4 regions of the Microbacterium sp. ZW T6_19 genome follow, and region 4 is predicted to be linked to each of the others. Evidence: riboswitches for the same ligand, from Rfam matches in the RefSeq annotation. Region 4 holds a riboswitch; each other region holds the start of a gene.
The links. Region 4 has a riboswitch for thiamine pyrophosphate ahead of ACI3KT_RS17855 (ECF transporter S component). Riboswitches for the same ligand answer to the same signal wherever they lie in the genome.
Positions count from the first base shown of each region.

Region 1 (7,750 bases), on a different contig from region 4:
ATATCCGAGCGGATGCCGGAGATCCTCTCCCACCAGTCGGTCGCGATGCCCTCGGCGCTCGGTCTGGTCTCGAGTCCGCCCCGCGCCCACAACCCGGCGAAGTGGTTGATCGGCCCGTGACCGCGCCCGACCATGAGCGCCTCGCCCTCTCGCAGCGATTCGCGCAACCAGGCCCGCGATCCCGCGACGGCGTCGTCAGGAGCCTCACCCCTCGCGAGGCGGGTCGCGAGCGCGGATGACAGCGAGCAGCCGGTTCCGTGCGTGTTGCGGGTCTCGATGCGCGCGTCCGTGAACTCGATGGTCGTGCCGGCGCCGATGAGAGCATCCGGTGCCTCCGCACCGTCGAGGTGCCCGCCCTTCACCAGCACCCGCGCTCCGATCGCGGTTGACAGCACCGCGCCCGCAGCGAGCGCGTCGTCCCAGCCGTCGATGTCGCGCCCCACGAGCACGCCGAGTTCGCCGAGGTTCGGGGTGATGACGTCGGCGCGGGCGAGCAGTGCGCCGAGGGCGTGTTCGGCCTCGGCATCCAGCAACCGGTCCCCGCTGGTCGCGACCATCACCGGGTCCACGACGACGATGGGCGGACGGGCCGCGTCGAGCCACTCGACGACAGTTCGGATGACCTCTGCGTTCGCGAGCATCCCGATCTTCACCGCGTCGATCACGATGTCGTCGGAGATCGCGTGGAGCTGCTCCCGGAGGAAGTCGATCGGCGGCACATGCACGGCGCGGACGCCTTGCGTGTTCTGCGCGGTGAGGGCCGTGATCACAGCCATGCCGTATCCCCCGGAGGCTGCGATCGACTTGAGATCGGCCTGCACGCCGGCGCCGCCTGACGGGTCGCTGCCGGCGATGCTCAGCACGCGAGGGACTCCGGCCGCCCGCCACCGCTGCACGAACGCTGCTGCCGTCTCGGCGGGGTCTTCTGCGGCACACAGTGCGGACACGACGGCGAGGCCTGCCGCACCGGCGTCCCGCAACGCCTCGGTGTCGTCGATGCCGACACCTCCGATCGCGACGCAGGGCAGCGGACTCGCGGCGGCGAACGCACGGAAGCCGTCGACGCCGAGAGCCGGAGGATGATCGGGCTTGGTCTTCGTCGGGCGGATGACTCCCACCCCCAGGTAGTCCACGGTTCCGGCGGGGAGGGCGAGTGCAGCGTCGAGATGAGCCCGGCTGTTCGCGGTGAGACCGATCAGCGCATCGGGGCCGAGTTCCGATCGGGCACGGAGCACCGACGCGTCGCCCTGCCCGAGGTGGACGCCGTCGACCCTGGCGCCTGCTTCCCGGGCGGCGATCGCCGCGTCGAGCCGGTCATTGACGAGCAGCAGCGATCGCCCGTCGATCGCCCGCGACAGTTCGATCAGCTGCGCGGTGATCTCGGCATCCGTCGCCTGCTTGTCGCGCAGCTGGACGACGCGCACTCCCCCGTCGACCGCGTGACGGACCGTGTCGACGACGCCGCGCTCTCCGCACAACGCCGGATCGGTGACGAGGTACAGCGACAGGTCGGCGATCACAGCGCAGCCGTCTCGACGCGAGCCGCGGACTCGATGTCGGCGGGTTGCACGGCGGCGAGCGCATCGAGAAGCGCGACGGCGAAGCTGCCGGGCCCCGTGGATGCGCTGGCGGCGCGTTCAGCAGCGACCGTGTAGACGAGGCTCGCCGAGGCCACGGCGAGCAGCGGCGGGGTGGCTCTGGCGCGCGCGGCTCCGAGGAAGGCAGCCATCACTGCGCCGAGGGCGCATCCGCCGCCGGTCACCCTGGTGAGCAGTTCGTGCCCGTTGGCGAGCCGGAGCACGCGCTCGCCGTCCGTGATGAGATCGACCGGTCCGGAGACCGCCACGACGCTGCCGAATCTCGAGGCGAGCGCGCGGGCCGCATCGATCGCGGCGTCTGCGCTGTCCGTCGCATCGACACCGCGCCCTCCTGCGCTGAGTCCGGCGAGTGCGAGGATCTCCGAGGCATTGCCACGGATCGCGGTCGGGCGTTGCTCGGCGAGACGGTGCGCGAGCGCGGTGCGCACCGGCAGCGCACCGATCGCGACCGGATCGAGGACCCAGGGAGTTCCGGATGCCGTGGCTCCCTCGACCGCCTCGAGGCTCGCCTCCCGCTGCTCGGGGGTCGGCGTGCCGAGGTTCACGAGAAGTCCCGAGGCGATGCCCGCGAACATGCCGGACTCGCCGACGATGTCCACCATGGCGGGCGCCGCCCCGATCGCGAGCAGCACGTTCGCCGTGAAGCCCGTGACGACCGAGTTCGTGATGCAGTGCGTCAGCGGCGGGTCGGCACGCAGCACCTCCAGCAGGGAGGCGGCCTCTGTGACGAGGTCGGCGGCGGATGCAGGACGCAGAAGATCGCTCATGCGACATTCCCTTCGCTAGTGCTAACTAGATCAGGTTCGACGGGTCTGTTCTCAGCCGCGGATGCGGCACCCCGTGTCACTGCTGGCAGTCTAGCGAAGCGGCAGTCGGCGCAGTTCGGCGAGGAGCTCCCGCTCCTCGGATCCTGTGAGCCCGGCACGCCGCTCGCGCTCCACGCCGCGCACGCGCTCGTCCTGAACGACCTCTGCCACCGTGTCCTCCAGCCGGCGCAGGAGACCGCCGTTCGTCAGGTAGGCGGCGTTCGACCGCGCCATGAATCCCGTCATCTCGGCGGGCAGCCACAGCGGCAGCGAACGCTCGCCCGCCCAATACTCGACGCCGTGCTCGACGAGCCACTCCTCCTCGGCCGATACTGTGCCGCCGGTGTGTCCGGTCGCTGTGCGGAACAGCGCGAGCACGTCGCCGAGCGGATGCTGCGCACCGACCGCGTTGATCGCACCGGTGGCGGTGGCCGTCGCGATGAACGCCGCGACGTCGTCGACGTCGATCACCTGCGCCGTGCGCCCCTCCGTCGGCGGCAGCAGCACGTCCGCCGATCCCGCTCTCAGCACGGCCGCAGCCCAATAGCCGAAACGATCGCTGGGGTCGCCCGATCCGACGATGAGCCCAGGCCGGACGATCAGTGCACGACCGCCGAGGGTGCGCACCGCGTCTTCGGCGGCGACCTTCTGCGCGCCGTATTCGTACTCGTCTCCCGGCTTCGCCGCAACGTGCAGACGTGCGGATTCGTCGGCGCCCACCGTGACGTCATCGGCGTACGCCGACACCGACGACACGTACGTCCAGCGTGCAGCACGATCGCCGAGCGCGAGCACGGCGGCGATGACGTGATCGGCCCGCGAGGAGATGTCGATCACGTGGTCCCACTCCCGCGCAGACAGCGCCTCGTACACGCGAGGGTCGTCGCGATCTCCGCGCACGAGCTCGGCGCTGCCAGGCGCCGCCCGGCCGCCCCGTGCAAGGCAGGTGACGTCGACGCCATCGTCCTGCAGGCGTTGTGAGATGCGGCCGGAGAGCCAGCCGGTTCCGCCGAGGATCAGAGCGTTCGTCATCCGTCCATGTCACCAGCATCCGCCGCCCGAGGGAAGGTGATCCGCCGAGAGCGGAAGCCGAAGGTCAGGCGCCGCCCAGTTCGTCCAGACCGCGCAGAGCGGGAATCGTCCAGGACGGATCGGGCCGCCAATCGATCCACTCCGCATCGAACGGCCATTCGCCCGAGCGGAACGACTCGATCGCCGCTCCGGCGTGACGTTCGATCTGCGCCGCTTGCTCGCGGGTCAGCCTCCCCTGGCTGATCGCGGCGACGACCTCGTCCTCATCCTTGAGATGGACTGTGCGGTCCGCCGCGATCCAGACGTCGAGGATGTGATCCGAGGAGTACGTGTCACGGTCGGTGCGCAGATGCGCGTTCTCGAGGTTCACGTACCACCCGTCGAAACGCCAGTCGCCGTCGTCTGCAGGCTTCCAGAACAGGCACACGGACCAGGCGGCTCCGACCGGAGCGATGCGCAGACTGCCTCCGCCCCACCACTCCTCGACGATCCTCGTACGACGATCCAGCCACCGCCGTTCGAGCGGAATCGAGCGGACCCGGTCGCCGGTCGCAGAGCCCTGCGCCTCCTGCAGCGTCCCAGGCGCGAGCCAGGCGACGAGACCGCGTTCGTCATCACGAACCACACGCATGGGTGAGATCGTCGACGGGTCGCCGGGCTGCCAGCCCGGCGCGCGGTAGTGCCAGTCGATCTGATCGCCAGGCACGAGGAACGGACCTTCGCCCAGCGGACGGGCGCCCTCCGGGACGGCCGCCGGGGTGCTGTGCGGGAGGATGCTCATCCCGCCACGCTACCCCGGCGCCGTACCCGAATCCTGGTCAGTCGCGCAGCGCGGCGCCGAAACGCTCTGCCGCCACGGCCACACCGGCGAGCTTCGCCTCGGTCGCCTCGGCTGCGGTCAGCGTGCGGTCGTCGGCGCGGAAGCGCAATGCGAAGGTGAGGCTCTTCGAACCCGCCGGCACACCCTCGCCGCGATAGTCGTCGACCAGACGCAGCGATTCCAGAAGCGGACCCGCGCCCTCGACGAGCGCCGCACGCAGCTCGGCTGCGGGCAGGTCGGCCGCTACGGTGAGCGACACGTCCTGCGTCGCGGCTGGGAAGCCCGACAGGGAGGCTGCGACGACCGACTCGCCCGCGAGCGACAGAACGCCGTCGAGGTCGAGCTCGAGGACGGTTGCGCGTCCCGGCAGATCCGCGTCGGCGGCTACGTCGGGGTGCAGTTCTCCCACGTAGCCGACCGTGGTCTCACCGACCCGCAGCACACCCGTGCGTCCCGGGTGGAGAGCCGCGCGCTGGCTCTGCTCGACGTCGATCTCTACGCCTGCGGCAGCGGCGATCACGCCGATGGCGTCGAGCGCTTCGGCCAGGCCGGCCGGCTCGGCCGGGCGTCCCGGCTGGCGCGCGGACACGTTGCCGGTGAGAAGAGCCGCGATGTGGCGGTGCTGCGGCGGGATCGACGCGTTGAGCTCGGCGAGCTTGTCGTCACTCGGCCGCGCGCCGAGCGGCGGCACATCGTCGGTGCCGTAGACCACCCCGGGCTCGGGCAGGAACACGACGCCGGTCTCGAAGATCGCCAGATCCGTGAAGCCGCGCGAGATGTTGCGGTGCGCGATCTGCAGAAGGCCGGGGATCAGCGAACGACGCAGGAACGGCGCCTGGCCGTCGAGCGCGTTGGCGAGACGGATGCTGGGCAGCTTCTCGCCGGAGGCGGATCCGTGCAGGTCGTTCTGGACATCGCTCGTGAACGGGAAGGAAGAGGTCTCGACGAAGCCCGCCGCGGCGAGGGCGTTCGAAACGCGACGACGGCCCTGCTGGTGCGCGGTGAGGCCGCGACCCGACGGCGGGGTGGGCAGGACCGAGGGGATGCGATCGAGCCCGTGGATGCGGGCGACCTCTTCTGCGAGCGTCCATTTGTCGGTGAGGTCGGGACGCCAGGTCGGGGGGATGACGACCCAGTGGTCCTCCCCCGTCGTGACCTCGGCACCGATCGTCTCCAGTGCACCCGTGATCTCGGCATCCGTGTAGTCGACGCCGATGAGCCTTTGCACGAACCCGGCCGGCAGCTCGATCTCGCCGACGAAGACCTCGGAGAACAGCGCGCCGCCCTCGTCGGTGAGCGTGCCGCCCGCGAGCTCGACCATCAGATCGGCGGCACGGCGGGCCGCGACGAACGGGATCAGCGGGTCGACGCCGCGTTCGAAGCGCTTGGACGCCTCGCTGGGCAGCTTGTGGCGACGAGCCGACCGCGCGATCGTGATCGGGTCGAAGGTCGCCGCCTCGATCAGCACGTTGCGGGTCGCATCGTTCATCTCGGTGGTGCCGCCGCCCATGACGCCCGCGATGCCGATCGGACCGGACTCGTCGGTGATCAGCAGATCCTCGACGTGCAGCGCGCGGTCCTGACCGTCGAGAGTCGTGATCTTCTCGCCGGAGGTCGCGCGGCGGACGGTGATGCCCCCGCTCAGCGTGTCGAGGTCGTAGCCGTGCAGCGGCTGTCCGAGCTCGAGCATCACGTAGTTCGTGATGTCGATCAGGATGCCGAGCGATCGCATGCCGGCCAGCGACAGCCGGGCGATCATCCACGGCGGGGTCGGACGCGATGGGTCGACATCGCGAACGACGCGCGTGACGAACTCGGTGGCGCCCGGTCGACCGCGCACCGGAGCCCGGTCGTCGATGATCGCGGTGTGGCCGGTGCCTGGCTGCAGTTCCGCGAAGTCGCGGTCGGCCGGGTCACGGAAGGAAGCGCCGGTGGCGTGCGAGTACTCGCGCGCGACTCCGCGCAGGGAGAACGCGTATCCGCGGTCGGGGGTCACATTGATCTCCACCGCGACGTCGTCGAGACCCAGCAGGGCGATCGCATCGGTGCCGACGGGCGCGTCGATGCCGAGATCGGAGAGGACGAGGATGCCGTTGTGCTCGTCGCCGAGCCCCAGCTCTCGAGCCGAGGCGATCATGCCGTCGGAGACGTGGCCGTAGGTCTTGCGCGCGGCGATCGGGAACGGGCCGGGCAGCACGGCGCCGGGCAGGGTCACGACGACCTTGTCTCCGGCGACGAAGTTGTGCGCGCCGCAGACGATCCCCCGGACGCCGCCGTGTGCTTCGCCGACGTCGACCTGGCACCAGTTGATCGTCTTGCCGTTCGACTGGGCTTCAGCCTCGAGCGAGACGACCTGACCGACGACGACCGGGCCCGAGATCTCGAAGCGGTGGACGTCCTCCTCTTCGAATCCGACCGACACCATCGCCGCGAGGACGTCCTCGGGCGTGGCATCCGCTGCCAGATCGACGTACTCACGCAACCACGAAAGCGGTACGCGCATCACACCACCATCCCGAACTGCTCGCTGAATCGGATATCGCCTTCTGCCATGTCGCGCATGTCCTGCACGTCGCTGCGGAACATGAGTCCGCGCTCGACGCCCATGCCGAACGCGAAGCCGCTGTACACGTCGGGATCGATGCCCGCGGCACGCAGCACGTTCGGGTTGACCATGCCGCAGCCACCCCACTCGATCCAGCGCGCGCCGCCCTTGAAGGTCGGGTGCCACAGGTCGAGCTCGGCGGAGGGCTCGGTGAAGGGGAAGAAGTTCGTGCGGAACCGCGTCTTCGCCTCGGGGCCGAAGAGCTGGCGGGCCACATGGTCGAGCGTGCCCTTGAGGTGCGCCATCGAGATGCCCTTGTCGATCACGAGGCCCTCGAACTGGGTGAACACCGGCAGGTGCGTGGCGTCGAACTCGTCGGTGCGGTACACGCGGCCGGGGCACAGCACGTAGATGGGCAGCTCACGGTCGAGCATCGAACGCACCTGCACCGGGCTGGTGTGGGTCCGCATCACCAGGTGACGCGAGGTCGGGTCGACGTAGAAGGTGTCCTGCTCCTGGCGGGCGGGGTGGTCGACATCGAAGTTCAGAGCGTCGAAGTTGAACCACTCGTGCTCGAGCTCGGGGCCTTCGGCGATCTCCCACCCCATGCCGACGAAGATGTCAGAGATCTGCTCGCTGAGCAGGGTGAGCGGATGCCGAGCCCCCACACGCGTGCGGGACGGGACCGCGGTGATGTCGACGCGCTCGGCCTCGAGGCGTGCGGCGACCTCGGCGGCGGCCAGCTCCGCCTCCTTCGCGGCGAGCGCCTGCGTGACCTGCCCTCGGCCCTGGCCGACGAGCTTGCCGAACGCGGCCTTGTTCTCGGGCGCGACCTGTCGCATCGAGGCGTTCAGGATCGCGAGCGGCGATCCCTCTGCGACGTGGGCGGCGCGAGCCGCCTTGAGCTCGGTCGTGTCGGCTGCCGCACCGATGGCCTCGAGGGCTGCGG
Region 1 is NZ_JBJDRH010000004.1:370,347-378,096, reverse strand. It holds gene thiD (bifunctional hydroxymethylpyrimidine kinase/phosphomethylpyrimidine kinase) at 1-1,520, opposite strand, end outside; gene thiM (hydroxyethylthiazole kinase) at 1,517-2,365, opposite strand; TPP riboswitch at 2,355-2,449, opposite strand; gene ACI3KT_RS08820 (NAD-dependent epimerase/dehydratase family protein) at 2,456-3,436, opposite strand; gene ACI3KT_RS08815 (DUF402 domain-containing protein) at 3,501-4,217, opposite strand; gene pheT (phenylalanine--tRNA ligase subunit beta) at 4,255-6,759, opposite strand; gene pheS (phenylalanine--tRNA ligase subunit alpha) at 6,759-7,750, opposite strand, start outside.
Region 1: linked by a shared signal. The riboswitch ahead of thiM (hydroxyethylthiazole kinase) and the one ahead of ACI3KT_RS17855 (ECF transporter S component) in region 4 are both predicted to bind thiamine pyrophosphate.

Region 2 (7,750 bases), on a different contig from region 4:
TGCTGAGATAGCGAGTGGCGAAGTTGTCGCTGCCGTCGAGCACGAGATCGTGCTCTCGGAAGAGCGCGAGGGCGTTGCTCGGATCCAGCCGCGCGGCCATGGCCGTGACGACGACTTCTGGGTCGCGCAGCGCGACTGCCGAGCGTGCCGATTGCGCCTTCGGGCGACCGAGATCGCCTTCGGTGTGCAGCACCTGTCGCTGCAGGTTCGAGAGCTCGACACGGTCGTCGTCGATCACGGTGAGCCGGCCCACGCCCGCCGCCGCGAGGTATTGGATGGCGGGAGCGCCCAGGCCGCCGGCGCCGATCACGAGCACCCGAGCCGCTGCGAGGCGCCGCTGACCGTGATCCCCCACACCGGGGAGTGTGAGGTGGCGCGCGAACCGTGCCGCCCGGTGCGGTGCCAGAGGCGGGCCGGGGTCGACGAGCGCGGGCAGGCTCACAGGTCGGCCTCGGACGGCCGCGCGGAGATCAGTCCGTCGGCCGCCGACGAGGCGAGTGCCAGCGGACGCCGCGGGATGCGTCCCGCCGCACGAGCGAGACGGCCGGCGTCGACCGCGGCACGCATCGCTCGGGCCATTCTCGCCGGGTCCTGCGCCCGGGTGACGGCGCTCGCGAGCAGCACGGCGTCCACTCCGAGCTCCATCGCCAAGGCGGCGTCCGAGGCGGTGCCCACGCCTGCGTCGAGGATCACCGGCACCGCAGCGCGGGAGACGATCGTCTCGATGTTGTGCGGATTGAGGATGCCGAGACCGCTGCCGATCGGCGAACCGGCCGGCATGACGGCGGTCACGCCCACGTCCTCCAGGCGCCGGGCGAGGGCGGGATCGTCGTTCGTGTAGGCGAACACGCGGAAGCCGGAGGCCACCAGCTCTTCGGAGGCCCGGAAGAGCTCGACCGGATCGGGCAGCAGCGTCTCCTCGTCCGCGATCACCTCGAGCTTGACCCAGTCGGTCTCGAGGGCCTCCCGCGCCAGCTGCGCGGTGAGAACCGCGTCTCGGGCCGTGTAGCAGCCGGCGGTGTTCGGCAGGGCACGGATGCCGAGCCGATCGAGCATCGCGAACACCGAGTCCCGCGCCTCCGGGGCGAAGCGGCGGATGGCGACCGTGGTGATCTCCGTCGCCGACTCGATCAGCGCGTTCTCCAGCAGCGAGAGGCTCGTGGCACCGCCGGTTCCCATGATCAGTCGCGAGGAGAACTGCTCCCCCGCGATGATGAACGGGTCGACGACGGCGGCCTGTGCGGTGAGGCTCATAATGTGCTCCGATTCGTGTGCGGGCGGCTCAGCCGCCCTGGACGGCCGTGACGATCTCGACCTCGTCGCCGTCGGCGACCGTGCAGACGGCCCACCGGCTGCGCGGGACCACGGCACCGCCGAGAGCTGCGGCGATACCCAGTCGGCCGCCGTCGACGCGAGAGCCGTCGTCTCGCAGCACGTGTCCGGTGAGGTCCGAGACGAGATCGCGCAGTGTGGAGCCCGCGGCCACCTCGCGGTCGGCGCCGTTCAGGCGAACGGTCTGCAGACTCGTCATCATGAGCCTTTCGGTCGGGCGCCGACGAGGTCGACGACAGCGGGAGGTGTCCAGGCGGCGGCCTCTCGCGGTCCGCCCGCCGTGGCGGCCGTGAAGCGCCACGGGTCCATGGCGGACCGGACGTTCTCGTCGATCGGGCGCCCCTCGGCCAGATCCGACGCGACCGCCGCCGCCAGAGGAGCGAGCAGCACTCCGTGCCGGTCGAACCCCGTGGCGACGAGCACGCCTTCCTCGACGACGCCGAGAAGCGGCACGGCATCGGGGCTCCCCGGGCGAGGACGTGCGAGCATCTCGACGATCTCGCACTCGCTCACGCCGGGGACGACCGTGTCGGCCTCGCGAAGCAGGGCGAGCACGGACCCGGCGTGCACTCCCTCGACGCCGCCCTCCCGCACGGAGGCTCCGAGCACGATCGTGCCGTCGTCCCGCGGGACGAGGTACACAGCACGCCCCCGCACCTGCGCACGGACGGTGCGCGTGATCAGCGGACGCAGCGCCGGCGGGACGCGCAGGCGGAGGACGTCGCCCCACACGGGCCGGAGCGGGAGCGCGGGGATGCCGCCGATCAGGGCCGCCCCGAGGCCGGCGGCCACGATGACGACGTCCGCGCGGTGATGCTCGCCGGATGCCGACAGCAGACCGCTGACTCCCTCGAGCGTCCAGGTCACCGCGGTTACGGCCTCTCTGCGGACGCGGTCGCCGAGCAGGTCGAGGAGCGCCGCTGCGAGCCGCCGCGGATCGATCTGATGGTCGTCCGGAGTGAACACGGCAGAGGTGACGGCGGGGCCGAGCGCCGGCTCGAGGTCGCGAGCGGCCGTGCCCGTCAGCCGTTCAGCCCGGTGCCCCCGCGTGCGCTGAAGCTCGGCCGCGGCGCCGAGCGCTTCACGGTCCGCGCCATCCACGCCGACCGAGAGCGTCCCGTCCGTGCGGTGCCCGAGCGATCGCCCGCTCGTCACCGACAGACGCTCGACGAACGACGGGTACTTCTCGGCCGATGCCTGCATGAGCGGAGTCAGCTCGTCCTGCCCCCATGCCATCTCGGCGGCATGAGCGAGCATCCCGGCGGCGGCGAGGCTCGCGCCGCGGGCAGGTTCAGGGTCGAAGACCGTCACCTCGTGGCCCCGCACGACCAGTTCCTCGGCGGTCGCCAGACCGATGATCCCGGCGCCGATCACAGCGATGCGCATGCGTGCCCTTTCCTACGACGGCATTATCCGTTTCAGGTTCAGCGGTCGGCACGTGGCCCTCTCAGCCCCTGTGGGCTCCCGCGGACCCCTCTACTCTAGGGCTATGACCGCGCTTCTCCCCCTCGTCGACGCACCCCGCCCGACCCGCGAGGAGCGCCTCGCCCTGCTCAACGCAGCACGGCTGTACGTCTGCACGACCGCTCGCACGGCGACCGGCGACCTCGAGGAGTTCCTCGATGCGGCCTACGCGGGCGGGGTCGACATCATCCAGCTGCGTGACAAGGACCTCGAAGCCCGCGCCGAGATCGAGGCGCTCGAGATCCTCGCCGCCGTCGCGCGCAGACACGGAAAGCTGTTCTCGGTGAACGACCGCGCCGACGTCGCCGCTCTCGTCGGCGCCGACGTGTTCCACATCGGTCAGGGCGATCTGACCACCGCGCAGGCACGGCGGCTGCTCGGCGACGACGTGATCATCGGGCGGTCGACGCATTCGATCGCACAGGCCGCGGAGGCGGACGCCGACACCGCCCTCGACTACTTCTGCGTCGGCCCGGTGTGGGAGACGCCGACGAAGCCCGGACGCGCGGCGATCGGCACGGGTCCCCTGCGCGCGGTCGCCGCATCCGGGACGAGCAGGCCCTGGTTCGCTATCGGCGGCATCGACGAAGGTCCTCGCCTCGACGAGGTCGTCGAGGCCGGTTCGCCACGCATCGTCGTCGTGCGGGCGGTGACCGAGGCACTCGATCCCGCCGGGGCGGCCGCATCGCTGCGCGCGCGGCTGCGCTGACGCCCGCTCAGCGCGGGTGGTACTCGACGCGCGCGACACGGACGACGCTGTCGGTCTCCGCTGCGACGCTCGTGGCGTACGCGCCGAGCCACAGGCCGAGGAATCCTCCGGACGAGAAGGAGTCGAGGCTCGTGCCGTCGACCGTCGCGACGCGCAACGGCTGTGATCCTTCGACGCCTGCGAGCAGTTCGTAGTCCTGTCCTCGTGCCCGGCACGTCAGCTCGACGCCCTCGGCCAGAGGACCCGTCAGCGTGATCGTCCCCTGCTCGGCCGACTCGCCTGCACGCACTAGGGTCGCCGTGATCCGTGCAGCATCCGCTTCTCCCCCGCCGAGTACAGCCAGGCGCATGTGATCGCGCTCGGATTGCCGGATCAGCAAGCCGGTCTCCTCGCCGGGGGCCAGCCGTCCGGACAGCCTCAGCGTGAAGTCGAGATCCGGATGCTGCTGCCTGACGCCGAGGAACGCGAACGGCTGCGGGTCCGTCGGCCCCTCCGGACGGATCGGCAGCAGCCACTCGCCGTCCACCGCATCGGCGACCTCACCCGGCAGCGCGCGCACCGAGGTCCAGCGTCCGTCGTCCGGGGCGATCGTCGCAGAGCGCTCCTGACGCCCCTCGCCCGCGAAAGGCACCTCGACCTGGTCCGGTACGCGCCCCTCTCCCGGCGCGAAGACCGGCCAGCCGTCTTCCCACTCGACCGGAACCAGGAACGTCTCGCGCCCGAGATTCGCATGGAGCCCGCCATACGGCCGCATGCCGAGAAGCACGGCCCACCAGCTGTCGTCAGCAGCCTGCACGAGATCAGCGTGGCCGACCGCGACGACGTCCGCCGTGCGACCGAGCTGGCGGTGGCTGAGCACCGGATTCGCCGGGTTCCCGACGTAAGGTCCGGTCACGGCATCCGCCCGCGCCACCGAGACCGCATGATGCATCTCCGTGCCGCCCTCCGCCGCGACGAGGTGATAACGCCCGTCGACCTTGTACAGGTGCGGCCCCTCGGCCCAGACGGCCCCGATCAGCGCGCCCCGCCAGATCACATGCTCGGGACCGGTGAGCGCCCTGGCCTCGGGATCGAACTCGCGCAGCCAGATCTCGGTCTGATCGTGCCACTGCGGACTTCGGGCGAGCCTCGTCCCCTGCACCCACGCCCTCCCGTCGTCGTCGAAGAAGAGCGAGGGGTCGATGCCGTCGGCGCCCAGCCACACCGGCTCGCTCCAGGGACCCGCGGGGTCGGTCGCCGTGATCACGAAGTTCCCACCGCGTGCCGGATCGTTCTGGTCGACGAGCGTGCAGATCACCCAGAAGAGGCCGTCATGGTGGCGCAGCGTGGGCGCGTAGAGCCCGCTCGACGACGCCATGCCCGCCATGTCGAGCATCCCAGGCCTGTCGACGGCGTGCCCGATCAGCTCCCAGCGGGCGAGGTCGGTGCTCCGATGGATCGGGAGCCCCGGCAGGTACTCGAACGACGAGGTGACCACGAAGTACTCGCCGTCCACCCGGCAGATCGAGGGATCGGGATGGCAGCCCGGCAGGATCGGGTTGCGGACCAGGGTCATCCCGGGATGACCTCGGAGCTCACCGACCGCGGGTCCACGGGCGTCAGCGCATGGGCGGCCCCCGTGATCCGCACGGCCGCGCGGCGAGTGACATCCGTCGCGGCATCCGCACCGACCCACACCTGCACATCGCCGGGCTCGACGATGCGCACCATCGATCGGTCGCTGAACGCGAAACGCTGTGTCGGCACGCTGAACGCGACGTCGGCGGATTCGCCCGCGTCGAGCGTGAGACGGTGGAACGCGAGCAGCTGCGCGTCAGGGCGGGTGACGGATGCCACGACGTCGTGCCCGTACAGCTGGAGCACGTGATCAGCCGGCACGGAGCCGGTGTTGGTCACGCGCACGACCGCGCGGAAGGCATCGCCCGCAGAGACCTCTTCATCGACCGCGAGCAGGTCGTGGACGAACGTCGTGTAAGACAGGCCGAAACCGAACGGGCGCACGGGTGTGGGATCGGTCGCGGTGACGTCCGAGGGCCCACCAAGGCGCGGATGCAGGTAGGAGTACGGCTGGGCGCCGGCGGAGCGCGGCAGCGAGACCGGGAGCCGGCCCGAAGGATTCACCCGGCCCGTGATGACTCCGGCGAGCGCGGACCCCCCTTCCTCGCCGGGGAAGAACGCCTGCAGCACGGCAGCGGCACGATGCTCGCCGTCGAGCGCCCATCCGATCGCATAAGGGCGGCCGGTGAGGGCGACCACGACGACCGGGGTGCCGGTGGCGATGAGCGTCTCGACCAGTTCGCGCTGCGCGCCCGGCAGCTCGAGCGACTCGGAATCGTTGCCCTCACCCACCGTGCCACGACCGAACAGTCCGGCCTGATCGCCCACGACGACGATCGCGACATCGGCGGCGCGGGCAGCATCCACGGCCTCCGCGAAACCCGACCGGTCGTCACCCTCGACGTCGCAGCCGCGGGCGCCGATCACTCGCGCGTCCGGCATCTCCGCGGTGAGGGCGTCGGTGAAGGTCGGGATCTCGAAGCCGATCGGGTACTCCGGATGATGTGCGAGAACATGGTTCGCGAACGAGTAGCAGCCCATCAGCGCCTCGGCGCGATCGGCATTCGGTCCGATCACGGCGACGGTCGATAAGGTTCCCGTGAGCGGCAGCACGCCGTCGTTCGACAGCAGCACGACCGATTCCTCTGCGAGCCGTCGCGCGATATCGCGATGACGAGGCGAGTCGAGGTCGATCTCGGCGGGAGGGCCCTGCGCGAAGGCACCCGCCTCGAGGAGTCCGAGGTCCTCTTTCTGCGTGAGCACGCGCAGAACCGCGCGATCGATGAAGGCCTCGTCGAAGAGTCCTGCTCCGACCCGCTCGATCAGCGGCTCGAGATAGGCGTCGCCGGTGGGAAGTTCGACGTCGATGCCCGCCGTGAGCGCCGCCTGAGCCGCCTCACCCCGGTCGGAGGCGATGCGGTGCATGATCTCGAGGAAGGCGACGGCGAAGTAGTCGGCGACCACGACGCCGTCGAAGCCCCAGCGCTCCCGCAGCAGCTCGGTGAGGTACTCGGCGCTCGAGCCGAGCGGCACGCCGTCGATCTCCGCGTAAGAGTTCATGACGGAGCGCACTCCCCCGTCGATGACCGCCATCTCGAAGGGCGGCAGGAAGACATCGGCGACTTCGCGGGGTCCGGCCGAGACCGGGGCGTGGTTGCGCCCCGCACGCGAACCGGCGTAACCGACGAAGTGCTTGAGGGTCGCGTGCACGCCGGCCGCTTGGAGGCCCTTCACATAGGCCGTGCCGAGCACGCCGACCACGTAGGGATCTTCTGCGATGCACTCGTCGACGCGGCCCCAACGGGGATCGCGGATCACGTCGAGAACCGGGGCGAGCCCTTGGTGGATGCCGAGCTCGCGCATCGAGTCGCCGATCGAGAGCGCCATCTCCTCCACCAGGCCCGAGTCGAAGGAGGCGCCCCACGCGAGCGGTGTCGGGAAGGTCGCGGCCTTCCACGCCGCGAGACCCGTGAGGCACTCCTCGTGCACGAGGGCGGGGATGCCCAGACGCGTCTCGGTCTGCAGGCGTCGTTGTTCTGACCAAAGCCATGCCGCGCGCTCGGCAGGGTCCACCGGCCTTGTGCCGTACACCCGCGTGAAGTGGCCGATGCCATGCCTGGTGATGTCGGCCAGCGCGCCCGAGGGGGCGGATCCGCTCATCTCGCTCTGCATGGGAGCGACGACCTCGCCGCCTTGGTCGAGCCAGTAGCCGACGAGCTGCGCGGCCTTCTCCTCGATCGTCATCTGCGCCAGGAGCGCCTGTACCCGAGCCGATGCCTGGGGGAAAGCGGGGATCACTGTCTTCTCCGTGTATGTCTGCATGGGTCAGCCCTTGACGGCTCCGGTCAGTCCGCCGACGATGCGTCGCTCGAACAGGCTGAAGAAGACCAGCGCGGGCAGCATCGACAGCGAGGTGTATGCGAGCACGCGCGCCGTGTCGACCGAGTACTGCGATGCGAAGTTCTGCACGCCCAGCGGCAGCGTGAGCAGGCTCTGGTCGTTCAGGATGAACAACGGCAGCATGTAGCCGTTCCACGCGCCGATGAACGCGAGGATTCCGACCGTGATCACACCTGGCAGGCTCAGCGGGATCACCATGCGCCAGAAGAACCCGAGGCGCGATGCGCCGTCGATCGAGGCCGCCTCTTCGAGCTCCTTCGGGATCGCCTTCAGGAACGGCACGAGGAT
Region 2 is NZ_JBJDRH010000011.1:35,432-43,181, reverse strand. It holds gene ACI3KT_RS15580 (ThiF family adenylyltransferase) at 1-442, opposite strand, end outside; gene ACI3KT_RS15575 (thiazole synthase) at 439-1,254, opposite strand; gene thiS (sulfur carrier protein ThiS) at 1,283-1,534, opposite strand; gene thiO (glycine oxidase ThiO) at 1,531-2,718, opposite strand; TPP riboswitch at 2,711-2,810, opposite strand; gene thiE (thiamine phosphate synthase) at 2,822-3,505, shown strand; gene ACI3KT_RS15555 (family 43 glycosylhydrolase) at 3,513-5,060, opposite strand; gene ACI3KT_RS15550 (beta-glucosidase) at 5,057-7,384, opposite strand; gene ACI3KT_RS15545 (carbohydrate ABC transporter permease) at 7,388-7,750, opposite strand, start outside.
Region 2: linked by a shared signal. The riboswitch ahead of thiO (glycine oxidase ThiO) and the one ahead of ACI3KT_RS17855 (ECF transporter S component) in region 4 are both predicted to bind thiamine pyrophosphate.

Region 3 (7,750 bases), on a different contig from region 4:
GGTTCTGGGATCAGTACACCACCGATGCCGCGGAACGAGCAGAGATCACGGCATCCCCGCTTCGTGCGACGATCGAGCAGCTCGCCGGTCTTCCGCAGGCCCTGGTCATCACGGGCGAGGCCGACGTGCTCCGGGACGAAGGTGAGGCGTACGCGGCCAAGCTGCGTCGAGCCGGGGTCCCGGTCACCGCCGTCCGCTATCAGGGCATCGTCCACGACTTCGTGATGGTGAACTCGATGCACGACACCCACGCGGCGAAGTCCGCGATCGCGCAGGCCGTCGCCTTCCTCAAGGCGGCGCTCGAGAACTGAGGCGAACGTCGCAGGCGCGGTCCCGACGGCGGGGGCCGTGCTGTGGGCAGGGGTCGCGAGCGTCTCGCGGCCCCTGCATCACGACCTTCGGGCGCGCGCCTGCATGATTCCCCGCTGTGAGGTGGCGAATCCGGCGAGGAGCTCGCGCAGGTGCTCGGCCGACGCGGCCGCTCCGAACACGTCGGTGCCGGGCTCGAGCATCGCGCCCGCAGCGAGGCGACCCGCCACGACCGGGTCGAAGCCCAGGTCGTCCACGATCCCGGCGACTGTCTCGACATCGGCCGGATCGTCGCCGGCGATCGCGATCGCCTTCCTGCCGGGCGCTCCGGGAGTGCGGGCCTCCTCCTCCAGGTCGCGGGCGCTCATGTGGTTGAACGCTTTCACGACTCGCGCTCGGCCGAGGAACTTCTGCACGGTCTCACTCGTCGAGGTGCGCAGGTCCGCGAGATCTGGTCGAAGGCCGTCGAGTTCCCACCAGTGGTTCATCGCGTCGATCACGAGTCGGCCCTGCAGTTGCGCCACAGGGAGCTCCCGATACCGCCCCAGCGGTATCGCGAGGATCACAGCATCCGATTCCTGCGCGACGTCGCCCGCCCACTGCGCCGTCGCGGTCGTCGCGAGAGCACCCGCACCGACCCGGGAGGGATCACCCGATCCGGCGATGCGCACGCGATATCCCGCAGAGACCGCGAGGCGCGCGAGCACCGTGCCCACGCGCCCCGCGCCGAGAATCCCGAGCGATGCAGGCCGTCGGTCGTCCATCCGGACAGCGTAGTCGCCGTCGGGCGTCGCGCCTTCCGTCGTCGCTCAGCCCGGAGAAACGGGATGCCGGTGGTACCGGGGCCGTGCCCGAGCCGACCTGTTGCCGTCAGGCGGTTGCGGCGAGGGGCGGCAGGTGAGGGATCTTGATCGGCGCGGCGGACCGGCTCGGCGGGTTGTGGAACCGCTGCACGTCGTCGAGAACCTCCTCGGCAGACATGTAGTAGCTCGCCAGCGGCAGGTCACGCAACCAGAGGACCTCGTATTCCACGGCATCCAGCTTGTAGATGCACGCGACGGTCCTGCGCGCATCGTGCGGGCCGTACTTGTGGTCGAGGATCAGCCACTCGGTGTCTGTGACCTTCCGGAGTTGGAACCGGGGATCGGGCATCGCAGACATCTCAATACTCCCATCGGTCGTAGCCAGAGCCGGCCGGCCGGAGGAGCGCACCGCGTCCGAGCGGGAGAACGTCACCGCCGGTCGACGGGCGTCCTCTGCCCGCCAGAGTTTCACCAGCATTATAAGAAGAAGAGCGGCGATGTTCAACGGAGCGCGGAGGGTTCATCCCGCCATCTCCTGCAGGCGGGTGAGCAGCTCCTCGCTGGTGTGCGTCTCCTGGTCGAGGTTGGCTTGCAGGAGCGCTGCGGCTTCTGCATGCACGGGGGTGACGGCGGTGATGAGGCTCTGATAGGCCGAGATCTCGTAGTGCTCATTGCCCAGGGCGCACGACAGCGCCACCTGGTCGTGAAGCGAGGCGGCCGACCGGTTGAGGAGCGACTGAGCCTGCTTGGAGATCCCCTTCGTGCTGGGCGACGGCGCCGTCGACTCCGGCAGCTCGAGGAGGGTGAAGACACGACGGAGGTTCTCGATCTGCTCCTTCGTCTCGTCCTGATGATGGCGGAAGAGCTTCTTGATGTCGGCGGATCGTGCGGCCCCGGCCAGCTCCTTGAGCGCGGCCAGAGAATCGTCCTCCATCGTCAGCGCCGTGCGGAGCTGGAATCGCAGGAGGTCCTGAGGAGATTCGAGAGTCGTCTGCGGCATTTCGCTTCCCTTCGTCGATGCGGCGACCCCACGTTATGAGGTGCGCCGGTCGTCCTCGAAGGGGCTTGATCTTCGTGCTCGCGGAAGCTAGAGGACCGCTATGGTTGCGTTATGGCCACTCTGCACTACGGCGCTGCGCACGTCCCGATCCACATCGAGGATCGTGCTCTCGCACACCTCAAAGTCGTCATCGCCACGAAGCTCCGCCGCCAGGAGAGCTTCACGCTGTCGTGGAAGCACCCGGTGGGCGAGCCCGGCGGGCGGTCGACCATCTGGATCCACCCGTCGATCCCGCTGCGTTTCACGTTCGACGAGCCGGAGCCGCCCAAGCTCAACGCGAAGTGGATCGAAGATCTCATGCACTCGGTGAACTCGACCGGGGGCATCATGCTCGTCGACGAAGTTCTCGATACGCCCCAGGAGTAGCTGACGCATCTGCGGTCATCCGCCTGAGTTTCCCGCAAGGCTCCTCTGCTCGATGAGCGGGCACGTGAACACGTCGCGCTCGCCGAGTCCCACCCGATTGATGTAGCGGACCACGATCGCGTAGGACGCGAACAGTCCGACCTGCGTGTACCGCACATCGTGCTCGTCGCAGTACGCCGCGACCACGGGTGCCGCCTTGCGCAGTTGCGGGCGCGGCATCGACGGGAACAGATGATGCTCGACCTGGTAGTTCAGGCCGCCCATCGCGACATCGAGGAACCTGCTTCCTCGGATGTTCCTGCTCATCAGCACCTGGCGGCGCAGGAAGTCCAGGGTCATGTCACGTGGCACGACGGGCATTCCCTTGTGGTTCGGTGCGAAGGCGATGCCCATGTAGAACCCGAAGAGTCCCAGCTGCACGGCGAGGAACACGAACGCGATGCCTGGCGAGAGCACGATGAACACCAGCACCAGATAGCCGATCATGCGGATGCTGAGGAACGCGATCTCCGCCCACCGGCGCTCGAGCCGCCCTTTTGCGACCACGCGACGCACGCTCGATGCGTGCAGCGAGAGGCCCTCGAAGAGGAGGATGGGGAAGAACAGGAGCCCCTGATGCGCCCGCAGCCAGGCGACCGGCGGGCTGTGACGCCGAGCCGCCGTCTCTGCGGTGACCGCGATGACGGGGAGCTCGATGTCCGGATCGGATCCGAGCTTGTTCGGATTCGCGTGGTGACGGGTGTGCTTGTGCTGCCACCATCCGTAGCTCATGCCGACCAGGAGATCGCCCAGGACGAGGCTGATCCAGTCGTTCCAGCGCCCCGAGACGAAGATCTGCCGATGGGCGGCGTCGTGTCCGAGGAACGCGATCTGCGTGAAGACGATCGCGAGGACGGCGGCGGTGAACAGCTGCCACCACGTGTCGCCGATCCACACGAAGGCGATGAGGCAGACGGCCACCGCGAGCGGAGCCGCGATGAGTTTGGTCCAGTAGTAGCCGTAGCGACGACGCAGCAGACCGAGTCCGCGGATCTGCTGCGCCAGTTCGGTGAAAGCGCTGTTCGCGCGGACCGCGTCGTCGCGCGGGCGGGTGTGCACGGTCGGACGGATGCCGCCCATGATGACCTCTTCTCCGGCGTCGCCCTACGCGAGGACGGCACCTCCTTCTTCGACCCAGTCGTCGATGCGCGCGTCGTCGTCAGGGAGACCCGATGCGCGGCGGGGGATGAACGCCACCGATTCGGCGAGAGCGGCGACAGCGGCCGCCCGGTGCTGCTCCCGATCGGAGGCGTCCTGGAAGCGATGGGCCACGATCGCGCGCTCCTCCAGGAGGGTGGCGCTGATCTCGGCGAGTCTTTCCGCGATGACGGCGGCGAGGCCGTCACGAAGCTCCTCGAGGTTTGTGTTCGCGATCTCGAGCCTGCGATCCGCGACGTGCAGCTCGACCGTCGGGAACCCGTTCGCGGACAGATGGGCGCGCATTTCGCTGCCCTGGATCGCGGCGACCTCGTCGCGATCGGTCTTGCGCGTGAACACCGCTTCCACGGTGTAACGGTCTGGTGCGTCGTCGGTCATCAATGTCGCCGGAAGCGAGCCGATGAGGACGGATTCCAGACCCAGCAGTTCGGGGCTGAGCCCCGCGATCTTCAATTGTGCGTTCATGTGCTGACGTTACGCCGCCAAACTGGGTGCGCTCACAGCCGCGTTCGTCACTCGACCCCGAGAGATCCGAGGATGACCTCGATCGTGGCCTCCGCCGCGTCCTGCCACGGGACGCCGTCGAGCAGGTCTGCCGTGGCGAGGGCTGCGACACCGTGCACGGATGCGAAGATCACGAGCGCGCGCCGCTCCGCGTCTCCTTCGGGAATCTCACCCGCCGCCTGAGCTGCGGCGACGAACGCTACGACCATCGACATGCTGGCCCTGCTCCGTTCGCGCAGCTCGCCCGAAGCATCGAATTGATGCTTCGCCTTGTACATCACCTCGAGGATCGCCGGGTGCGCGACCGCGAAGCCGATGTACGCGAGACCCGCGGCGCGCAGCCGCTCGCCGAACGGGGCAGCCTGCTCCACGGCCGCAGCCAGCGCCTCGTTCATTCGTGTGAATCCGGCCACCGCGACCGCGTCGAGGAGGGCGGTGCGGTCGCTGAAATGGCGTGCGGATGCGCCGTGACTCACGCCCACGTCGCGTGCGAGCTGACGCAGCGACAGCGCGTCGACGCCTCCGGCGTCGATCGACTCCCAGGCGCGGTCGAGGAGCGCCTCTCGAAGGTTGCCGTGATGGTACGAGCGTTCGGTCACATCTGAACCCTATCGATCTAAGTAGACATTGACAACAATGCTGTCAGTGTCTACATTTGCGATCATGACCATTCACCACACCGGAACCACCGCCCTCGTCACCGGCGCCAGCTCGGGCCTCGGCGCCGAGTTCGCCACCCAGCTCGCCCGCCGCGGCGCCGACCTCGTGCTCGTGGCCCGGCGCGAAGACCGCTTGAAGGATCTCGCCGCCCGCCTGGAGCGGGAGCACGGGGTGCGGGCGACCGTGATCGCCCTCGATCTCGCCGACGCCGGCGCCCCGGCACGTCTTCGCGCCGCGCTCGACGAGCGAGGCATCCGCATCCAGACGCTGATCAACAACGCCGGCTTCGGAGCGAAGGGGGACTTCGTCGAGGCGGACGCTGCGCGTATGGCCGAGATGGTGCAGGTCAACGTGGCCTCGCTCGTCGGGATCACGCGCGAGTTCCTCCCCGAGCTGACTCGCGACGGCCGGGGCGCCCTCGTCAACGTGGCGAGCGTCGCGGCCTATCAGCCGTGCCCCGGCATGGCGGTGTACGGCGCATCCAAGGCCTTCGTGCTGAGCTTCACCGAGTCGATCGCGCATGAGACACGCTCGTCCGGTCTGCGCGTGCTCGCCCTGAGCCCCGGAGCGACCCGCACGGAGTTCTTCGATGTCGTCGGCACAGAGGCCGCAGCGGTGGGCCGCTTCCAGTCCGCGACCGACGTGGTCGCGCAGGCGATGGCAGCGCTCGATCGTCGGCGCACACCCGCGAGCATCGTGTCGGGTGCCGCGAACGCCGTGACGAGCAAGCTCGTCGGCCTCATGCCGCGTCGCATGACTCTCGCGATCAGCGGCCGGTTGCTGGCCGAGTCGGCGTGATGACGCGCTCCGAGGCCGTGCTACTCTCGTCCCGACCACACGGGTGCCCGAGCACGGGCTGAGATCTGGCTGATGCTGCCTGCGACCGTCGAACCTGTCCGGGTAATGCCGGCGTAGGAAGTAGGAGTCCTGTGAGCACGCTCTCCCGCGTGCGCGAACTCGCGCACCATCACGACGAAGAACACGGCATCTTCGTGCCCGTCACCCGCATCCCGCTGTCTGATTCACCGGGCGGAACCACCAACCCTCCAGTGGACGTGTACCGCACCGAGGGGCCGGCCTGCGAGCCGGAGGACGGCCTGCCGTCGCTGCGCGAGACGTGGATAGTTGAACGGGGTGACACAGGGCAGTACGAAGGGCGCGCTCGCGATCTGAACGACGACGGACGAGGGGCGGCGCGGCGTGGAGCTGCGTCAGACGAATGGCGCGGCACCCGCCGCCCGCCTCGGCGCAGCCTGAACGGCCGTACGGTCACCCAGATGCACTACGCGCGCCGTGGCCTGATCACGCCCGAGATGCGATTCGTCGCTCTCCGTGAGGGCTGCGACGTCGAGCTCGTGCGCGCGGAACTCGCCGCCGGGCGGGCGATAATCCCCGCGAACATCAATCACCCGGAATCGGAGCCGATGATCATCGGTCGCGCCTTCCTCGTGAAGATCAACGCGAACATCGGCAACTCGGCTGTGACGAGCTCGATCGCCGAGGAGGTCGACAAGCTGCGCTGGGCGACGAAGTGGGGTGCCGACACCGTCATGGACCTGTCCACCGGAGACGACATCCACACCACCCGCGAATGGATTCTGCGCAATTCGCCGGTGCCGATCGGCACAGTGCCGATCTACCAGGCGCTCGAGAAGGTCGACGGCAAGGCGCACGAGCTGAGCTGGGAGATCTTCCGCGACACGATCATCGAGCAGTGCGAGCAGGGCGTCGACTACATGACGATCCATGCCGGGGTGCTGCTGCGCTACGTGCCCTTGACCGCGAACCGGGTGACCGGCATCGTCTCGCGCGGCGGGTCGATCATGGCCGACTGGTGCCTCGCGCATCATCAGGAGAACTTCCTGTATACGCACTTCGATGAGCTGTGCGAGATCTTCGCGCGCTACGACGTCGCGTTCTCGCTCGGAGACGGGCTGCGGCCGGGATCGATCGCCGACGCCAACGACGCGGCGCAGTTCGCCGAGCTCGACACGCTCGCCGAGCTCACGGCGCGAGCGTGGGCGTTCGAGGTCCAGGTGATGGTCGAGGGGCCGGGACACGTGCCCTTCCACCTCGTGCGCGAAAACGTCGAACGTCAGCAGGAACTCTGCCATGGCGCGCCGTTCTACACCCTTGGACCGCTCGTCACAGATGTCGCGCCAGGCTACGACCACATCACGTCGGCGATCGGGGCGACCGAGATCGCTCGCTACGGCACCGCCATGCTCTGCTATGTCACGCCGAAGGAGCATCTGGGACTGCCGAACAAAGACGACGTGAAGACCGGCGTGATCACCTACAAGATCGCGGCCCACGCCGCCGACCTCGCGAAAGGTCACGCGGGTGCCCGCGACCGCGACGACGCTCTGTCGAGGGCGCGGTTCGAGTTCCGCTGGCGCGACCAGTTCGCGCTGTCGCTCGATCCCGAGGCGGCCGAGGCCTTCCATGACGAGACGCTGCCTGCAGAGCCGGCGAAGACCGCGCACTTCTGCTCGATGTGCGGTCCGAAGTTCTGCTCGATGCGCATCTCGCAGGACATCCGCGACCGCTTCGGCGGCGTCGACGAGCAGACGGCGATCGCCGGCATGCAGCAGCAGGCGGACGCGTTCCGGGAAGCGGGCGGAACCGTGTACCTCCCGGCGCCCGCCTTGCGCGAATGACGCGGCGGCGCGCATGCCAGGATGAGCGGATGCCGCCGCATCCGCTCTCCACGCCTCCACCCGTGCTCGGGCCGGTGGTCGACGGGCAGACGCGGTGCGTCCACTACCGCACGGAGCTCGACATCGTCGCGATCCGCTTCGCGTGCTGCGGCGACTACTATCCGTGCCATCTGTGTCACGCCGAGGTCGCC
Region 3 is NZ_JBJDRH010000006.1:174,684-182,433, forward strand. It holds gene ACI3KT_RS11080 (alpha/beta hydrolase) at 1-311, shown strand, start outside; gene ACI3KT_RS11085 (NADPH-dependent F420 reductase) at 390-1,073, opposite strand; gene ACI3KT_RS11090 (hypothetical protein) at 1,180-1,461, opposite strand; gene ACI3KT_RS11095 (ferritin-like domain-containing protein) at 1,633-2,112, opposite strand; gene ACI3KT_RS11100 (hypothetical protein) at 2,224-2,538, shown strand; gene ACI3KT_RS11105 (fatty acid desaturase family protein) at 2,554-3,657, opposite strand; gene ACI3KT_RS11110 (hypothetical protein) at 3,682-4,200, opposite strand; gene ACI3KT_RS11115 (TetR/AcrR family transcriptional regulator) at 4,248-4,838, opposite strand; gene ACI3KT_RS11120 (SDR family oxidoreductase) at 4,903-5,697, shown strand; TPP riboswitch at 5,727-5,834, shown strand; gene thiC (phosphomethylpyrimidine synthase ThiC) at 5,829-7,559, shown strand; gene ACI3KT_RS11130 (CHY zinc finger protein) at 7,589-7,750, shown strand, end outside.
Region 3: linked by a shared signal. The riboswitch ahead of thiC (phosphomethylpyrimidine synthase ThiC) and the one ahead of ACI3KT_RS17855 (ECF transporter S component) in region 4 are both predicted to bind thiamine pyrophosphate.

Region 4 (7,750 bases):
TCTCGCGACGGGAGGGGTCGTCTTACTTCGGTGCCATGCGGATCGCACCGTCGAGGCGGATGGTCTCGCCGTTCAAGTACGAGTTCTCGATGATCTGCTGCGCGAGTGCGGCGTATTCGTCGGGGCGACCGAGGCGGGAGGGGAACGGCACCTGCTGGCCGAGCGAGTCCTGCGCGGCCTGCGGCAGGCCCATCAGCATCGGCGTCTCCATGATTCCGGGCGCGATCGTGCAGACCCGGATGCCGTGGCGCGCGAGTTCACGTGCCACGGGAAGAGTCATGGCGTGCACGCCGCCCTTCGACGCAGAGTAGGCGGGCTGCCCGATCTGTCCGTCGAACGCCGCCACGCTGGCGGTGTTGATGATCACCCCCCGTTCGCCGGATTCGGTGGGGTCGTTCTTCGCGATCACGGCGGAGGCCTGCGACAGCACGTTGAACGTGCCGACGAGGTTGATGCGGACGATCCGCTCGAAGTCGGCGAGCACGGCGGGGTTGCCCTCGCGATCGAGCACCTTGGCCGGCGGGGCGATGCCCGCGCAGTTGACGACCACACGCAGCGGGGCCGCGGCCTGTGCAGCGGCGACCGCAGCACGCACTTCGTCGACGCTGGTCACGTCTGCGGCGACGAACTGCCCGCCGAGCTCCTCGGCGAGCTCGGCGCCCTTCGACGAGGGCAGGTCGATGATCGTGACGTGGCCGCCGGCGGCGGCGATCCGCCTGCCCGTTGCGAGCCCGAGCCCCGAGGCGCCGCCCGTGATGAGCGCGCCCAGACCAGTGATCTGCATCGTGAGTTCTCCTTCGAACATCGTTGTGCGGCGTCCCAGTTGAAACCAGGTTTCAGCATACGTGGTTCCGAGTGTCACCGCGATCGGAGTGGCGGCCGATCGGGATCCGGTGTTTGCTGGACCCATGGAACTGCGTCGCAAGCGAGCCTACGACACCGTCGCGGCGGACGACGGGTTCCGTGTTCTCGTCGACCGGCTCTGGCCTCGCGGCGTCTCCAAGGAGCGCGCCGCGATCGACCTGTGGGCGAAGGAGACCGCCCCGTCCGCGGAACTGCGACACGAGTGGCACGCGGCTCCCGCCAGCGAGTGGGGCGTCTTCGCCGACCGCTACCGCGCGCAGCTCGCTGGAGAGTCGGCCGACGCGCTTCAGGAGCTGGCCGGCCTGCTGCGACAGCATCCGGTCGTCACCTTGGTCTATGCGGCGCACGATCCTGTGCACAACCACGCCGTCGTGCTGGAAGGGGCCCTGCGGAAGCTGCAGGAGGCGTGACCTTCCCCGCTCCGGACATCGCCGTGCCCGAACGCGTCCGCGACCTCGCCCGAGGCGCCGCGCTGACGCCGGTCTGGCTCAACAACATCGGCGGCCTGACGTTCCGCACCGACGATGGCCGCTACATCAAGTGGGGTCCGCACGATCTCGAGGCGAACATGCGCGACGAGGCCGAGCGCATGCGCTGGGCGTCGCGATGGATCGCGGTTCCCGAGGTGCTCGACCAGGGCCAGGATGCCGATCAGGAGTGGCTGGTCACGATCGCGCTCCGGGGACGCAGCGCCGCGGATCCGCGCTGGCACGACGACCCCGAGCGCGCGGTCCGCGCGGTGGGCGAGGGATTGCGGATGCTGCATGATGCCCTGCCCGTCGACGAGTGCCCGTGGGAGTGGAGCGTCGGTTCGCGCACCGCGGGAGCTGCCGAACGCGGCACGATCGTGCCCGTCGATCTGCGGGATGCGCCCCCGGTCGACCGCCTCGTGGTGTGCCACGGCGACGCGTGCCTGCCGAACACGCTGCTCACCGACGACGGCGTCGTCGCAGGCCATGTCGATCTGGCCGCCCTCGGCGTCGCCGACCGCTGGGCCGACATCGCCGTCGCCTCGATGAGCACGGAATGGAATCTGGGCGACGGATGGCAGGACACGCTGATCGACGCCTACGGCATCGCCCCCGATCGCGAGCGCCTCGACTACTACCGGCGGCTCTGGAACGAGACCTGACTCAGGCGCTCCCTCCGAGCACGAAGTTCCACGCGCCGGTCACGACGGCCGCCCAGATCGCGATCGCAGGAATCACGCCTGCGATGAGGACAAGCACGGTGTCGCGCCAGGTCCACACCGATTCGCGCGCCCACGAGCGCGCGCCCGAGCCGCCGAAGCCACGTGCCTCCATGGCCGTGGCAAGCGACGATCCGCGTCTGATCGCCAGCACGAAAAGCGCGAACGCCATGCCGAGGGTGCGGCGGATCCGACCCTGATCCGCGACCCCGCGGGCCCGACGGGCGAGCGCGAGAGCCCTCCAGTCCTCGGCGAGCAGGCCCAGCATCCGCATTCCGGCGAGCGCGCCGATCACGAAGCGAGCCGGCAGCCGCAGTCGCTGCGCCAGATCGTCGGCCAGATCGGTGGGGTCGACTGTGACGAAGAGCACGACCGACGGCAGCCCGATCGCGAGGACGCGGACGGCGGTCGCCGCCGCAAGCGAGAGCGACCCGTCGCTGACCCTGATCAGCAGCCATTCGAAGTGCACGGCGCCGCTCGTCGAGCCGTACAGGGCGATCGTGACGGCGCTCAGCGGAGCCGCGATCCACAGCACCGCGGTGCGGGTCCAGAACTCGCGGGCGCCGAGCCCCGCGAGCAGCAGCAGCGGGATCTCGAGGACGAGCGCGACGGATGCCGACACCACGTCGATCGACACGATCAGCGGCACGGCGATCAGCAGAGCGGCGGCGAGCTTGGCGAGCGCCGATCGCGGCGCGATCGGGCCGCGGCGCTCGATGCGCGCAGTGAGGGGATCGATCACGGGCTCACCTCGAACCGACGGGCGTGCAGGGCCTGCAGCACTGCCTCGTCGTGACTGATCGCGACGATCGCGGCTCCGTCGTCGCGGAGCGCCGCGATGATCGCGACGAGTTCGGCCCAGGTCGTCGCATCCTGCCCGAACGTCGGCTCGTCGAGCACGATCATCTGCGGCCGCGTCGCCAGGGCCGCAGCGACCGTGAGCCGACGCTTCTCGCCTCCTGAGAGCGTGTACGGGTTGGCCTCGGCGAGCGCCGAGAGCCGCAGCCTGTCGAGGAGTTCGTCGGTGCGGCGCGCGATCTCGGCCTCGTCGAGGCGCAGCGCTCGAGGACCGACGGCGAGCTCCTCACGCACCGTCTTCGCGAGAAGCTGGTGCTCCGGCGTCTGCAGCACCGTCGCGATGCGGGTGAGCAGCGACGTCGACGACCACCGGAACGGGTCAGCTCCTTCACCCGAAGACAGCGCCGCTGTGGCCGTGACCCGACCGCTCTCGGCGGGGATGAGCCCCGCGACCGTCAGGCCGAGCGTCGATTTTCCCGCGCCGTTCGGACCGGTGATCCCGATGACCTCGCCCGCATGCACGTCGAGGTCAAGGGGTCCCGCCACGGCCACTCCTCGGCTGCGCGCCACGGTGAGGCCACGGGCTTCGATCAGCCGTTCACCGGGGGCGAGGGCGGGCGGCGGCGGCACGGCGGGCGGATGCTCGGGAACCCAGACACCGGACGCCGCCAGTTCCGCTCCGCGCGCGCCCAGCACCTCGTCGGGCGGACCGTCCGCGAGCACGACCGTGCCTTCCCGCTCGGCCCCCAGCACGATCACCCGCTCGACGAGCGGCAGCCAGACGTCGATGCGGTGCTCGATCACCACGAGCGTGGCGCCGGTGACATCGAGCGCGGCCGCGACGGCGTTCCGCACGTCCTGAACACCTACGGGGTCGAGGTTGGCGGTCGGCTCGTCGAGCAGGATCGCGCCCGGCCTCATCGCCAGCACACCGGCGAGCGCGAGGCGCTGCTTCTGTCCTCCCGACAGCGCGGCCGTGGATCTGTCGAGGGGAACGGCGAGCCGAACGGCATCCAGCGCCGACCGCACCCGGTGCCAGATCTCGGGGCGGGGCACGCCCAGGTTCTCGCAGCCGAAGGCCACGTCATCCCCGACACGGGCGAGCATGGTCTGCGTGTCGGGGTCCTGCAGGACCATCCCGACTCTGCCGCGAGCCTGCGCGGCAGGCAGGCCGTCGACGAGAAGCGAGCCGTGCGTCTCCCCCTCGTCGGCTCCGCCCAGCACGCCGCCGAATCCCTGCAGCAGGGTCGACTTGCCCGAGCCGGAGGCGCCGAGCAGCAGCACGCGCTCCCCCGGCGATATGGCGAGGTCGATCTCTCGCACCGCCCAGCGCAGCCGCGTGGCGTACCGCCAGCCCCAGCCGCGCGCCTCGAGAGCGGCGGGGTTCGCCGCGCCGGTCACACCCGTGCGGCGACCTCGCGACCGGCGGCGAAACGGCTCAGCGCACCGGTCGCGGCGAGGCCGCGGGCGATCAGCCACGCGCCGATGCCGGCGATGACGGCACCCGAGACGGTGCTCGAGGCGATGTAGATGACGGTGAACGCGGTGTCGGCTCCGGCGTACCAGAGGATCACGTCGTTGATGCCGCAGGCGACGCCGGCGGCGGCGCCGGCGAGGATCGCGACGGGCAGCTTCCACACCCCGTAGAGGAACAGCAGGAAGATGAGTTCGGCGCCCAGACCCTGCACGAGGCCCGAGACGATCGTGAGCGGACCCCACACGTTGCCGACGAGCGCGGAGATGACCGCGGCGACCAGTTCGGTGTACAGCGCGGCCCCCGGCTTGCGGATGATCAGCCCGCCGAGCACTCCGGCGATCAGCCAGGGCCCGTTGACGAGCGCCTGGACACCGGGGAGCAGCGGTTCGAGCAGCGTACTGGGGCCCTGGTAGCCGACGTTCCACAGCACGAAGATCAGGGCGCAGGCGACGGCGATGACGCTGGCCACGACGATGTCGACGACGCGCCAGCGCCACAGCTGGGCGTTGCGAAGACCGGACGCCGTGCCGGTCGTGGAAGCGGACGTGGAAGTACTCATCTGAACTCCTCCCTGCGCCGGCATTATCCGGATCAGGTTCGACGGTCGAAGCGCGATTCGCTCCCTCTCAGCCCGGCTCGCCGGACTCCCGTGGTTGTTCTGTCGATATTACCCGTCGTACCGGTGTTCTGTGAGCGGAGTTCGGTACCGTAGGCAGGTGACCGCTCCTGACTCCGCCGAGGCCACTGCACCTGTGGGCGATGACGTGACGACGGATGCTGCGGCAGAAGCCTTCGACGACCTCGATGCACTGGTCTCGGCTTCCGTCGCTCCCGACGCTCGCTGGGCCGAGGGCGACGACCACGCCACCGCCCTGACCTGGATCGATCCTGCCCAGGTGGCCGACGCCTCACCCGCTGCCGACGGTGACGATGCGGCCTCGCTCTTCACCGGCGCACATCTCCGGTCGGCCGTCGTCCGGCCAGGGGTGCTCGTGCCCGTCGGCGTTCTGCTCGCGCTCGTCGGCGCCTACACGGGCACGACGCTGCTGTGGCCGCTGCACGAGATCGCCCCCACGGTGCAGGCCGTGGAATTCTCGACGACACCGGCTCAGGCCGCCGCGATCACGTGGCCCGCGCAGGGAAGCGCCGCCGTCGGGATCGCAGGTGTCGGCACACTGGCGTCTTCGACCGATCCTGCGGCGATCGCGAGCATCTCCAAAGTGGTCTCGGCCATGATGGTGCTCGATCGGATGCCGTTGGCTCCCGGAGAGCAGGGTCCCTCGTTCTCGTTCACCAGGGCCGACAGCCAGTCGTACCTCGCATACAAGCGCAGCGACCAGTCGGCTCTCGACGTGCCCGTCGGCGGCTCGCTCACCGAGTACCAGATGCTGCAGGGCGTACTGCTCGGCTCGGCCAACAACTACATCGACCGGCTCGCGAAGGAGATCTGGGGATCGGATGCCGCGTTCGCCGACGCGGCGGCGACCTGGCTGAGCGAGCGCGGAATCAGCGGCATCACGATCAAATCTCCGTCGGGGTTCGACGAGCGCAACGTGGCGACGCCCGAAGCCCTGATCGCGGTGGCGCAGAAGGCCATGCAGAATCCGGTGTTCGCCGAGATCGTCGGCACGACGTCGGTCGACCTGCCCGGAGCCGGAACCGTGCGCAACACGAACGGGATGATGGCCGATTCCGGGGTCGTCGGGGTCAAGACCGGCACCCTCCATGAGAGCTGGAATCTGCTAACGGCGAAGGATGTCACAGTGGGCGATACGACCCTGCGACTGTATGCGTCGGTGCTCACGCAGGAGGACGACGACATGCGCCTCGCGTCGACGCGCTCGCTGTTCTCGCAGGTCGAGAACGAGCTGCAGACTCAGGCGCCGACGGTGCCCGAGGGCACTGTCGTCGGCTCCGTGGAGACCCTCTGGGGTGCCGAGGTCGACATCGTGACGGACGCGGATGCCGACGTGGTGCTGTGGAACGGCGGAATCGCGACGACGACCGTGGAGTTCGACCTCGACGAGAAGCGCAAGGCCGGCGCAGAGGTCGGCACGCTCACGACGACCGGCCCGGTGAACACGGCGACGACGGAACTGGAGCTCGCGGGAACCGTGCAGGATCCGAGCCCGTGGTGGCGGCTCACGCATCCGCTGGAGCTGTTCGGTCTGACCGACAAATAGCCGCCCGCGCAGAGCCACCCGCCTGCGGTCCCCGCCGTACGCAGATGCCCCGTCCCGGATTCCGGGGCGGGGCATCTGCGTACACGAGTCAGGCCTTGGGAGCCTCACCCCGGTTCTCGACCACGGCTTCCGCCGCGGCGATCTCGGCGGCCGGGCTCTCAGCTCCGACCACAGCGCCGACGCGCGCGGCATCCGCTTCAGCCTCGGCGTCTCCCGTGACGACGACCGGCGTCGTGCCCGTGAGAGCCTCTTCGGCGTCGATGTCGGCGGCCGCCTGCTCGAACTGCGACTGGTACAGGCGCCAGTACGCGCCCTGCGCCGTGATGAGCTCGTCGTGCGTGCCCTTCTCGACGATGTCGCCGTGCTCCATCACGAGGATGAGGTCGGCATCGCGGATCGTCGACAGGCGGTGAGCGATCACGAAGGAGGTGCGTCCTTCGCGCAGCGCCGCCATGGCGTGCTGCAGCAGCAGCTCGGTGCGGGTGTCGACGGCCGACGTGGCCTCATCGAGGATGAGGATCGACGGCTTGGCGACGAACGCACGGGCGATCGTGATCAGCTGCCGCTCACCGGCCGAGACGTTCGAGGCGTCCTCGTCGAGCACGGTGTCGTAGCCCTCGGGGAGGGCGTGCACGAAGCGGTCCACGTACGTCGCCTTGGCGGCGGCGAGCACCTCGTCGTCGGTCGCGGTCGAGCGTCCGTAGCGGATGTTCTCGCGGATGCTCCCGGCGAACAGCCACGGGTCCTGCAGCACCATGCCGGTGCGCGAACGCAGGTCGTCGCGCGTCATCTCGGAGATGTCCTGCCCGTCGAGCAGGATGCGCCCGCCGCTGAGCTCGTAGAACCGCATGATCAAGTTGACCAGCGTGGTCTTGCCGGCGCCGGTCGGGCCGACGATCGCCACAGTCTGACCAGGCTCGACCTGGAAGGAGAGATCGGTGATGAGCGGGCGGTCCTCCGAATAGGAGAACGCGACGTGCTCGAACTCGATGACTCCCTTGCCGTCGACGACTGTGGGGGCGTCTTCGGCATCCGGGTCCTGCTCGTCCTCGTCGAGCAGCTGGAAGACGCGCTCGGCCGATGCGGTGCCCGACTGCACGACCGCAGCCATGCCGCCGAGTTCGGCCAGCGGCTGCGAGAACTGCTGCGAGTACTGGATGAACGCCTGCACGTCGCCGAGTCGCAGCTGACCGCTGGCGACCATGAGACCGCCCAGCACTGCCAGAGCGGCGTAGCTGA
Region 4 is NZ_JBJDRH010000016.1:52,835-60,584, reverse strand. It holds gene ACI3KT_RS17880 (SDR family NAD(P)-dependent oxidoreductase) at 23-784, opposite strand; gene ACI3KT_RS17875 (DUF488 domain-containing protein) at 909-1,274, shown strand; gene ACI3KT_RS17870 (phosphotransferase) at 1,271-1,996, shown strand; gene ACI3KT_RS17865 (energy-coupling factor transporter transmembrane component T family protein) at 1,998-2,795, opposite strand; gene ACI3KT_RS17860 (ABC transporter ATP-binding protein) at 2,792-4,252, opposite strand; gene ACI3KT_RS17855 (ECF transporter S component) at 4,249-4,887, opposite strand; TPP riboswitch at 4,878-4,989, opposite strand; gene ACI3KT_RS17850 (D-alanyl-D-alanine carboxypeptidase) at 5,045-6,511, shown strand; gene ACI3KT_RS17845 (ABC transporter ATP-binding protein) at 6,600-7,750, opposite strand, start outside.